2 linked regions of the Collimonas fungivorans Ter331 genome follow. The protein of the gene in region 2 interacts with the protein of the main gene of each other region in a pairwise test. Links are inferred from orthologs where the notes say so. Each region holds a gene or a part of one and is shown on either strand. Other genes may lie near its edges.

Region 1 (5,528 bases), 4.4 Mb from region 2 along the record:
GCATCGGAAGGCGTCACCTTCTCCGACGACGTCGCGTTTTTTGTTGCCAAACACTTACGTTCCAACGTCCGCGAGCTGGAAGGCGCACTGCGCAAGATTCTTGCTTACTCTCGTTTCCATGGCAAAGACATCAGCATCGATGTGGTCAAAGATGCATTGAAGGACCTGCTGTCGGTACAGAACCGCCAGATCTCCGTCGAGAACATCCAGAAGACCGTGGCTGACTTTTTCAACATCAAAGTTGCCGATATGTACTCGAAAAAGCGGCCGGCCAATATCGCCCGTCCGCGCCAGATTGCGATGTACCTTGCCAAGGAACTGACCCAGAAAAGCCTGCCGGAAATCGGCGAACTGTTCGGCGGCCGCGATCACACCACGGTATTGCACGCAGTCCGCAAGATCGCCGGCGACCGCACCAAGAATCCGGAATGCAACCACGAATTGCACGTGCTGGAGCAGACCCTGAAGGGCTGATATCGAGATGCCGGGCGATTGTGCACGTTGCCTGCGGCCCTGTGGATAAGTTTGTATAAGGCAAGTTGAAAACTGGGCGGTGACTGTGGTTTTTTTGCCGATTTGGTTAAATCGCAGAGCTTGCCGATTTGCCAACTTACAATCGCAAAAAATCGTCACAGCGGCGCAGATTTCCGGCCCGGAGGGGTCCGTAGAGGGTCGATTTAAGTTACATTTACAGACTGCTTACCAAGCATTCAAACCCGTACTTCAGCAAGCAGCAATATTTGATTTTTAAATAACAAGGATATAGCTATGCAATTGGTCAAAACCAACCGAGATACCCTTCTCCGGCCACTGCAGATCGTGAGCGGTATTGTCGAGCGTCGGCACACATTGCCGATTCTGGCCAATATCCTCATTCGCAAAGAAGGCGAAAAGGTCTCTTTCCTGTCGACCGACATCGAAGTGCAAATCACCACCAACGCCAAGGTCGGCAGTGGCAGCGAAGTAGCGGCCACCACCGTCGCCGCGCGCAAGCTGCTCGATATCCTGCGCGCCCTGCCAGACACCGGCGAAGTCTCGCTGACCCTGAGCAACAAGCGCATGACCGTGCAGTCCGGCAAATCGCGTTTCGCACTGCAAACCCTGGCCGCCGAAGAATTCCCGACAGTCGCCCAGGCAGACCATTACAACGCCACCGTCACCCTGCCGCAAAAGACGCTCAAGCATCTGTTCAACATGGTGCACTTCTCGATGGCGCAACAGGATATCCGTTACTACCTGAACGGCCTGCTGCTGGTCCTCGACGGCAAGAACGTCATCGCGGTTGCGACAGACGGCCACCGCCTGGCGTTTTGCCAGGTCGCCACCGAACAAGAGTTCGCGCGCCAGGAAGTCATCATCCCGCGCAAGACCATCATCGAACTGCAGCGCCTGCTGGAAGAAACCGACGAACCGGTCCAGCTCGAAATCGCCAACAACCAGGTCAAGCTGTCGTTCGCCGATATCGAACTGATCTCCAAGCTGGTCGAAGGCAAGTTCCCCGACTACACCCGCGTGGTGCCGAAGGGCTACAAGAACGATTTCACCATCAGCCGCGACCAGCTGCTGCGCTCCTTGCAACGCGCCGCCATCATGACCAGCGACAAGTTCAAGGGCGTGCGCTGGGTAGTCACCCCAGGCAGCCTGAAAATCAGCTCCACCAACGCTGACCAGGAAGAGGCGATTGAAGAACTCGAAATCGATTACGGCGGCGATAGCGTCGACATCGGCTTCAACGTCACCTACCTGCTCGACGTCCTCAACAACCTCAAGGGCGACAACGTCAACATCGCCCTCGGCGACGCCAATTCTTCAGCACTGATCACCGTGCCGGAAAACGCCGATTTCAAGTACGTAGTAATGCCAATGCGAATCTAGTCGATGTAGGGTGGGCACCCCGTGCCCACGCTGCAACGGCCTCCGGCACACCGCGTGGGCACAGGTGCCCACCCTACGGTTGCTGGTAAAAGCCGTAGGGTGGGCAAGCTTTTCTGCCCACGCGCGTGCCCCCCAGCATTGCTTGTAAAAGTAGCATCCAGTCCCAATATAAGTAGTTCCGAAGTAAGCTTTTCAGAAGGTAGCCATGTCATCAGCCCCAGACAACACCAATCAGCCGCAACCCAATGCATACGGAGCGTCCTCGATCCAAATTCTCGAAGGCCTGGAAGCGGTACGCAAACGCCCCGGGATGTACATCGGCGACACCTCTGACGGCACCGGCCTGCACCACCTGGTGTTCGAAGTGCTGGACAACTCCATCGACGAATCGCTGGCCGGCCACTGCACCGAAATCCACGTCACCATCCACGCCGACAACTCGATCTCGATCACCGACAACGGCCGCGGTGTGCCGACCGGCATCAAGTTCGACGACAAGCACGATCCAAAGCGCAGCGCAGCCGAAATCGTCATGACCGAGCTGCACGCCGGCGGCAAGTTCGACCAGAACTCGTACAAGGTATCCGGCGGCCTGCACGGTGTGGGCGTGTCTTGCGTTAACGGCCTGTCCAAGCTGCTCAAGCTGACCATCCGCCGCGACGGCAAAGTGCATTACATGGAATTCGTGCGCGGCGTCCCGCAAAACCGCGAAACCGAAACCATCGACGGCATGCTGGTATCGCCGATCAAGGTCATCGGCGACACCGACAAGCGCGGCACCGAAGTCCACTTCTGGGCCGACGAAGAAATCTTCACCCACGTCGAATTCCACTACGAAATCCTGGCCAAGCGCATCCGCGAACTGTCCTTCCTCAACAACGGCGTGCACATCAAGCTGACCGACCAGCGCACCGGCAAAGAAGAAAACTTCGCCTTCGAAGGCGGCACCCGCGGTTTCGTTGAATACATCAACAAAGCCAAGACCGTCCTGCACCCGACGATTTTCCAGGCCACCGGCGAAAAAGACGGCGTCAGCGTCGACGTCTCCATGCAATGGAACGACGCCTACAACGAACAAGTACTCTGCTTCACCAACAACATCCCGCAACGCGACGGCGGCACCCACCTCACCGGCCTGCGCGCGGCGATGACCCGCATCTTGAACAAGTACATCGAAGAACATGACTTCGCCAAGAAAGCCAAGGTAGAAACCAGCGGCGACGACATGCGTGAAGGCCTCACCTGCGTGCTGTCCGTGAAAGTGCCAGAGCCGAAATTCAGCTCGCAAACCAAAGACAAGCTGGTCTCCAGCGAAGTGCGCCTGCCGGTAGAAGAAATCGTCGCAAAAACGCTGAACGACTACCTGCAAGAACGCCCGAACGACGCCAAGATCATCTGCGGCAAGATCGTCGAAGCCGCCCGCGCCCGCGACGCCGCCCGCAAGGCGCGCGAACTGACGCGCCGCAAAGGCGTGATGGACGGCCTCGGCCTGTCATCGAAACTGGCCGACTGCCAGGAAAAAGACCCAGCCCTGTGCGAACTCTACATCGTCGAGGGTGACTCCGCGGGCGGTTCCGCCAAGCAGGGCCGCGACCGTAAATTCCAGGCGATTCTGCCGTTGCGCGGTAAAGTGCTCAACGTCGAAAAAGCCCGTTTTGAAAAGATGCTGTCGTCCGAACAGATCACCACCCTGATCGCCACCCTCGGCACCAGCATCGGCGCCGACGAATTCAACGCCGACAAGCTGCGCTACCACCGCATCATCATCATGACCGATGCGGACGTCGACGGCGCCCACATCCGCACCCTGCTGCTGACCCTGTTCTACCGCCAGATGCCGCAACTGGTAGAGCGCGGCCACATCTACATCGCCCAACCGCCGCTGTACAAGGTCAAGCACGGCAAGGACGAGCGCTACCTCAAGGACGACGCCGAAGAAGTCTCCTACATGATGCAAGTCGCCCTCAACGACGCTGCTCTGGTGCCAAGCGAAGGCGCGCTGCCGATCAGCGGCCCGGCCCTGGCCGAGCTGGTGCGCCAGTACAACATGGCCAACTCCATCATCACGCGCCTGACGCGCGCGGTAGACGGCGCCGCCCTCACCTCCATCATGACCGGCGTCACCCTCAAGCTGGACACCCTGGCCGACGCCGAAGCCTCGGCCCAGGCCTTGCAAGCATCGATCAACGAGCCATCGGTGCAAGTCGTCGTCAAATCCGACGAACTCTCCGACAAGCACGCCCTGCGCATCCAGCGCCGCTACCACGGCAACATCAAGGTCAGCGCCATCGACAGCGACTTCGTCGCCAGCCCGGATTACACCGTGCTGGTCAACGCCGCAGAAACCTTCAAAGGCCTGATCGGCCCAGGCGCCCTGATCCGCCGCGGCGCCGGCGAAAAAGTCAAAGAGTCAGCCATCATCGATTTCCACCAAGCCATGGCCTGGCTGCGCGACGAAGCCGAACGCGGCGTCAGCAAGCAGCGCTATAAAGGTCTGGGCGAGATGAATCCTTCGCAGCTGTGGGAAACCACGATGGATCCGACTGTGCGCCGGTTGTTGAAGGTGCAGATTGAGGATGCTATTGCTGCGGATCAGATCTTCATGACGCTGATGGGGGATGATGTTGAGCCGCGTAGGGCGTTTATTGAGTTGAATGCGCTGCAGGCGGGGAATATTGACGTCTGATTTATCCATCGACCTGATTACGGGGCATCTTGATACTCCGCGCGATTCGATCTACTGCTGGATTGACCAAAAGGGCATGCTGCCCACCGCGAGGGGATGTGGAAGTTCAAAACGTCAGATGTCGATGAATGGTTGAGCATTGGTGGCACCCACGAAGAATCCGAAAGTGCGGTTTCACACTCAAAAGATAAATAGGGATATCAAGCCTGATGGTTTTCAGCGAAGACTCGCGAGTCAAAATACCTTGCATTCTGCATTTGGTGCGGCTTGGCTACAGTTATCTTTCCTTGAAAGATGTTGCTTGGGATGAAAAAACCAACATCTTCCCGGACCTTTTTCGCACAGCTATCGCCCGGATCAACCCAGCCATTGACGATAGCAACATCGATCGCCTGTTAATCGAAGTCAAACTCCTGCTCGATAACGAAGATCTTGGTAAGGCCTTCTACGAAAAGTTTACGGAGCGCTCAGGTATCCGGTTGATCGACTTTGAGAACTTTGACAATAACAGCTTCCATGTTGTTACTGAGTTGACCTGCAAAAATGGGGACGATGAGTTTCGGCCCGATATCACGTTGCTCATCAATGGCATGCCACTGGCGTTTATTGAGGTTAAGAAGCCCAATAACCGTGAAGGCGTTTTGGCCGAGCGTAACCGTATCATTACACGCAGCAGGAACCCTCGTTTCCGTCGTTTCATCAACATTACGCAGTTGATGGTCTTCTCCAACAACATGGAATACGACGATGGCTCGCCGCAGCCCATCGAAGGCGCATTTTATGCCAGCCCGTCTTATGATGCGCCAGTGTTCAACTATTTCCGCGAAGAAGAATCGCTGGATCTCGCAAACCTGCTGGCTGACGAGGATGACGCCGCTGAGAACGAAGTGCTGCGCGACAACAATCTGAACGTCATCAAGCACAGCCCCGAGTTTATCAGCAACAAATCGCCCGATGCGCCGACGAA
Region 2 (5,631 bases):
GCCACAGGCTTCAAGCGCTAGCGAAGGATGCCAAATGATCCAGCTCACGTTTTGCCTGCTTCGTTGTTTTCATACAACATAACATTATGAAAACATCACCACGGGCGACATCTTACATCGGCGCAAGAAAACTATCTATTTTATTTTAATTTGATTGCATTTTTATTACCACTCTGCGGTTCGGGGCCAGGCAGCTGACCAGTTTTTTGCGGCTCAACTTATTGCTGCATTGCAACATGGGATCGGACGCCCCGGCGCCGGCGGTTTCTATCTTGTTAGAGACCCCCTTGCTCTTCAAATAGCTGGCGACGTTGCCGGCGCGCTGCAGCGACAACTTGCGGTTATATGCCTCCGAGCCGAGGCGGTCGGTATGGCCGGTCACCAATATCAGGTCCGTGCTGGCGCAGTTTGCCAATTTGGCAATGATCTGCTGGTCGATGCGTTGCTTGGCCGCTTTGGTCAGGATTGCTTTGCCGAAACTGAAATTCTGGTCGCTGGCCAGCGTTACGCCGGCATCGCATTGCTGGGGCGCACTTGGCGGGGCAACTTCATTGCTGGCGATCATCGGATCGGCGACCAGGGCCGGCGCGCTGGCTTTCATCACCGGCGCCACCAGGGCGCCATCGCAACCGGTGACGGCATCATTCTGGTCCCAATAACCGGAGCGCCAGCACAAACCGTCCTGGCTGCGGACGACGGGGCCGTTTCCATCACGCACATAAGCACTTGTTTCAGGGGCGGCTTGCGATGCGGCGGATTGGGCGAAGCCGGGATGGGACGCAAGGACGAGGGCTGAACCCAGCAATAGGCTCAGCGCGATGGTATGACGCATAAATTGTTTCCTGATAGAAATGGTAAAGGCGGAATTGTTTCAGAATCGCCTGATTACCGGGCAAGGCGGCATTTAAACATATTTTTTCCGGAGGCCCGTTTTTCGGCCTTGATACACAGGATTCCCTCGTGCCTTCTGTAAAAAGCCGGGAACCGGCTTCCCCGCCGTGCTAAAATCATACGTCTTACGGCTATCATTCTCGGGTAGCCTTGGTAATGGGGGAACAGAGTATTGGAGAAATCCGCCGCGCTGCATTGGTCATGACTCTGGCCACAATTGCTGTTATTTGTAACTTAACCGTTTTATCTGATTAGTTGAGGACAGAGCCGCCCGGGTAGGGTAATTCGCCACGCTTCGGTGGCTCTTAAACCCTACCCGGGCGGCTCTGTCCCGCAATTAGAAAAATTAAAGACTCGCCGACTCGCTAATGGATCAATTCGCTAAAGAAACAATCCCAATTTCCCTCGAAGAAGAAATGCGCAAGAGCTATCTCGATTACGCGATGAGCGTGATCGTCGGCCGTGCGCTGCCGGATGTGCGTGACGGCCTCAAGCCGGTGCATCGCCGGGTCTTGTTCGCGATGCATGAAATGAACAACGTCTGGAACCGCCCGTTCGTGAAGTGCGCGCGCGTGGTCGGTGAGACCATGGGTAAATACCACCCGCACGGCGACGCGTCGATCTACGACACGCTGGTGCGCATGGCGCAGCCGTTCTCGCTGCGCTACATGCTGGTCGACGGCCAGGGCAACTTCGGTTCGATCGATGGCGACGGCGCGGCAGCGATGCGTTACACCGAGTGCCGCCTGGACAAGATCGCCGGCGAATTGCTGGCCGACCTCGACAAGGAAACTGTCGACTTCGTGCCTAACTACGACGGCAAGGAAAAAGAACCGTCGGTGCTGCCGACGCGCATCCCCAACCTGCTGATCAACGGCTCGTCCGGCATCGCGGTCGGCATGGCGACCAACATCCCGCCGCACAACCTGACCGAAGTCATCGACGGCGCGCTGCATGTGCTGCGCAACGCCGATTGCACCATCGATGAACTGATCGAAATCATCCCGGCGCCGGATTTCCCGACCGCCGGCATCATCTACGGCGTGTCCGGCGTGCGCGACGGTTACCGCACCGGCCGCGGCCGTGTGGTGATGCGCGCCAAGACCCATTTCGAAGAGTTCGGCCGCGAAGGCCGCACCGCGATCATCATCGACGAGCTGCCGTACCAGGTAAACAAGAAGGCCTTGCTGGAACGCATCGCCGAACTGGTGCGCGACAAGAAGCTGGAAGGCATTTCCGATCTGCGCGACGAGTCGGACAAGTCCGGCATGCGCGTGGTGATCGAGCTCAAGCGCGGCGAAGTGGCCGAGGTGGTGCTGAACAATCTGTACAAGCAGACCCAGCTGCAGGATACCTTCGGCATGAACATGGTGGCCCTGGTCGACGGCCAGCCGAAACTGCTGAACCTGAAGCAGATGCTGGAATGTTTCCTGTCGCACCGCCGTGAAGTCGTCACACGCCGCACCGTGTTCGAACTGCGCAAGGCGCGCGAACGCGGCCACGTGCTGGAAGGCCTGGCGGTAGCGCTGGCGAATATCGACGATTTCATTGCCCTGATCAAGGCTGCGCCGACGCCGCCGGTAGCGAAATCCGAACTGATGGCGCGCGCCTGGGATTCCTCCATGGTGCGCGAAATGCTGGCCCGCACCGGCGAGGAAAACCTCGGCGGCGTGGAAGCCTTCCGTCCGGAAAACCTGCCCAAGCATTACGGCATCCAGGCCGACGGCATGTATCGCCTGTCGGACGACCAGGCGCAGGAAATCCTGCAGATGCGTCTGCAACGCCTGACCGGCCTCGAGCAAGACAAGATCGTCAACGAGTACAAAGAAGTGATGGCGCAGATCGCCGACTTGCTGGATATCCTGGCCAAGCCGGAACGCGTCACCGTCATCATCACCGACGAGATGACTGCCGCCAAGAACGAATACGGCATCGGCAACAAGGATGAGCGCCGTTCGCAGATCGAGCACAATCCTACCGATCTCGGCACGGAAGACTTGATCACGCCGCAAGACATGGTGGTGACCTTGTCGCACACCGGCTACATGAAAGCGCAGCCGGTCTCTGAGTACCGCGCACAAAAACGCGGTGGCCGCGGCAAGCAAGCGATGGCGACCAAGGAAGACGACTGGATCGACCAACTGTTCGTCGGCAATACCCATGACTACATCTTGTGCTTCAGCAACCGCGGCCGTCTGTACTGGCTGAAGATCTGGGAAGTGCCGCAAGGTTCGCGCAATTCGCGCGGCAAGCCGATCGTCAACATGTTCCCGCTGCAGGATGGCGAGAAGATCACTGTGGTGCTGCCGTTGTCGGGCGCCAACCGCAGTTTCCCTGAAGACCGTTATGTCTTCATGTCGACCAGCTTGGGCACCGTCAAGAAAACGCCGTTGTCCGATTTCAGCAATCCACGCAAGGCCGGCATCATCGCGGTCGACCTGGATGAAGGCGATTTCCTGATCGGCGCTGCGCTGACCGACGGCCAGCACGACGTCATGCTGTTCTCCGATTCCGGCAAGGCAGTGCGCTTCGATGAAAACGATGTGCGTCCGATGGGCCGTACCGCGCGCGGCGTGCGCGGCATGAACCTGGAAGAAGGCCAGCAGGTCATCGCCTTGCTGGTTGCGGAAAATGAACAGCAATCGGTGTTGACCGCGACTGAAAACGGTTTCGGCAAACGTACTCCGATCACCGAGTACACGCGCCACGGCCGCGGCACCAAGGGCATGATCGCGATCCAGACCAGCGAGCGCAACGGCAAGGTGGTGGCGGCAACGCTGGTGGAACCTAGCGATGAAATCATCTTGATCACCACCGGCGGCGTCCTGATACGCACCCGCGTCGCGGAAATCCGCGAAATGGGCCGCGCTACCCAGGGCGTGACGCTGATCGCGGTGGAAGACGGCACCAAGCTGAGCGGTTTGCAGCGCGTGGTCGAATCCGACGCCGAGGTCGATGCTGAAGTGGAAGCCAGTGCTGAAGGCGATACCGGCAGCACGGCAGCCGGCGACGCTTCCGAGCCAGCAGCGGAGTAATAAAGCAAGCAGCGCGGTCCAGCCAGCCTGGGCCGCGCATTGCTTTCTGCGCATTGTTTTCTGCGCATTATTTTCTGTTTTACCGGTAATGCCGTAACAACACAGCAACGCCATCTGTTGGGCCAAAGTATTCAAAGAAATTCTACCTAGTGTCTGCAATTCCGGTTCTTTATCTGACGACATTCATCATGCCTATCTATAATTTTTCTGCTGGTCCTGCCGTGTTGCCAAAAGAGGTGCTGCAGCAAGCGGCCGCCGAAATGCTGGACTGGCAAGGCAGCGGCATGTCCGTGATGGAGATGAGTCATCGCGGTAAAGAGTTCATGTCTATCCTGGCGGCGGCGCAGCACGATTTCCGCGAGCTGTTCGCGGTGCCGGACAATTACAAGCTGCTGTTCATGCAAGGCGGGGCGATTGCCGAGAACGCGATCGTGCCGCTTAACCTGCTAGGCCGCGGCGGCCGCGCCCAGCCGGCGACCAGCGATTACATCAATACCGGTTCCTGGTCGACCAAGTCGCTGAAAGAAGCGCGGCGCTACGGCAACGTCAATGTCGCCGCCTCTTCCGAGGACAGCCATTTCGCGCAGATTCCCGAGCGCGACAGCTGGCAGCTGTCCAAGGATCCGGCTTACGTCCATCTCTGCACCAATGAAACCATCGACGGCGTCGAGTACCAGTTCACGCCGGATGTCGCCGCTGAAACCAACAACGCGCCGCTGGTGGCCGACATGTCGTCGCACATCCTGTCGCGCGTGGTGGACGTTTCCAAGTACGGCGTGATCTACGGCGGCGCGCAAAAGAATATCGGGCCGGCCGGGCTGACCCTGGTGGTGGTGCGTGAAGATTTGCTGGGCCATGCCTTGCCGGCCTGCCCGTCCGCGTTCAACTGGAAGATCGTGGCCGATAACGATTCCATGTACAACACGCCGCCGACCTATGCGATCTATATCGCCGGATTGGTGTTCCAGTGGCTCAAGCAGCAGGGCGGCGTGGCGGCGATGGAACAGCGCAATATCGCCAAGGCGACGCTGCTGTACGACTACCTCGATTCCAGCGACTTCTACCGCACCAAGATCGCTAGCAATTGCCGCTCGCGCATGAACGTGCCTTTCTTCCTGGCCGATGACGCGCTCAACGATGCTTTCTTGAGCGGCGCCAAGGAACGGGGTTTGCTGCAGCTGAAGGGCCATAAATCGGTGGGCGGCATGCGTGCTTCGATCTATAACGCCATGCCTTTGGAAGGTGTGCAGGCGCTGGTGGCGTATCTGCAGGAATTTGAAAAACAGCGCGGCTAACGCTTTGCGCCAGGCTAATTAGCAGAACCAGAGATAGAAACAACATGAGCGAAGACAAACTCCTACCCTTGCGTCAGCAGATCGACGCGATTGACGCCGAAATCCTGGCCTTGCTGAACCGCCGCGCGAAAATCGCGCAAGAGGTCGGTCACGTCAAGGCTGAGACCAATGCGCCGGTGTTCCGCCCTGAGCGCGAGGCGCAAGTCTTGCAAAAAGTCGCCGAACGCAATCCGGGACCGCTGCAGGGCGCCGATGTACAAACCATTTTCCGCGAAGTGATGTCGGCTTGCCGCGCGCTGGAAAAGCGCGTGACGGTGGCCTATCTGGGCCCGGCCGGCACCTTCAGCGAACAAGCGGTGTACCAGCAGTTCGGCCACGCAGTGGAAGGTCTGCCTTGCGTGTCGATTGAC

The links. Proteins that work in one complex are often made in the same cells at the same time.
Region 1: the proteins of gyrA (region 2) and gyrB interact in binary tests that used the Escherichia coli proteins (3 or more experiments, as listed by UniProt). The link is inferred for Collimonas fungivorans Ter331 from one-to-one orthologs.

What each region holds. Positions count from the first base shown.
Region 1 is NC_015856.1:958-6,485, forward strand. What follows is about bases 1,712-4,820. They hold gyrB (DNA topoisomerase (ATP-hydrolyzing) subunit B), read left to right. Parts: upstream 1,712-2,080; coding sequence 2,081-4,561; downstream 4,562-4,820. Other genes in these bases: dnaN (DNA polymerase III subunit beta), read left to right, coding at 1,712-1,875; CFU_RS00020 (type I restriction endonuclease subunit R), read left to right, coding at 4,771-4,820. Also shown: chromosomal replication initiator protein DnaA, read left to right, coding at 1-474; more of dnaN, read left to right, coding at 769-1,711; more of CFU_RS00020, read left to right, coding at 4,821-5,528. UniProt on the Escherichia coli protein: DNA gyrase negatively supercoils closed circular double-stranded DNA in an ATP-dependent manner to maintain chromosomes in an underwound state.
Region 2 is NC_015856.1:4,414,810-4,420,440, reverse strand. The notes cover bases 915-4,126. They hold gyrA (DNA gyrase subunit A), read left to right. Parts: upstream 915-1,259; coding sequence 1,260-3,926; downstream 3,927-4,126. Other genes in these bases: serC (3-phosphoserine/phosphohydroxythreonine transaminase), read left to right, coding at 4,115-4,126. Also shown: CFU_RS19575 (OmpA family protein), read right to left, coding at 146-832; more of serC, read left to right, coding at 4,127-5,221; pheA (prephenate dehydratase), read left to right, coding at 5,266-5,631. UniProt on the Escherichia coli protein: A type II topoisomerase that negatively supercoils closed circular double-stranded (ds) DNA in an ATP-dependent manner to maintain chromosomes in an underwound state.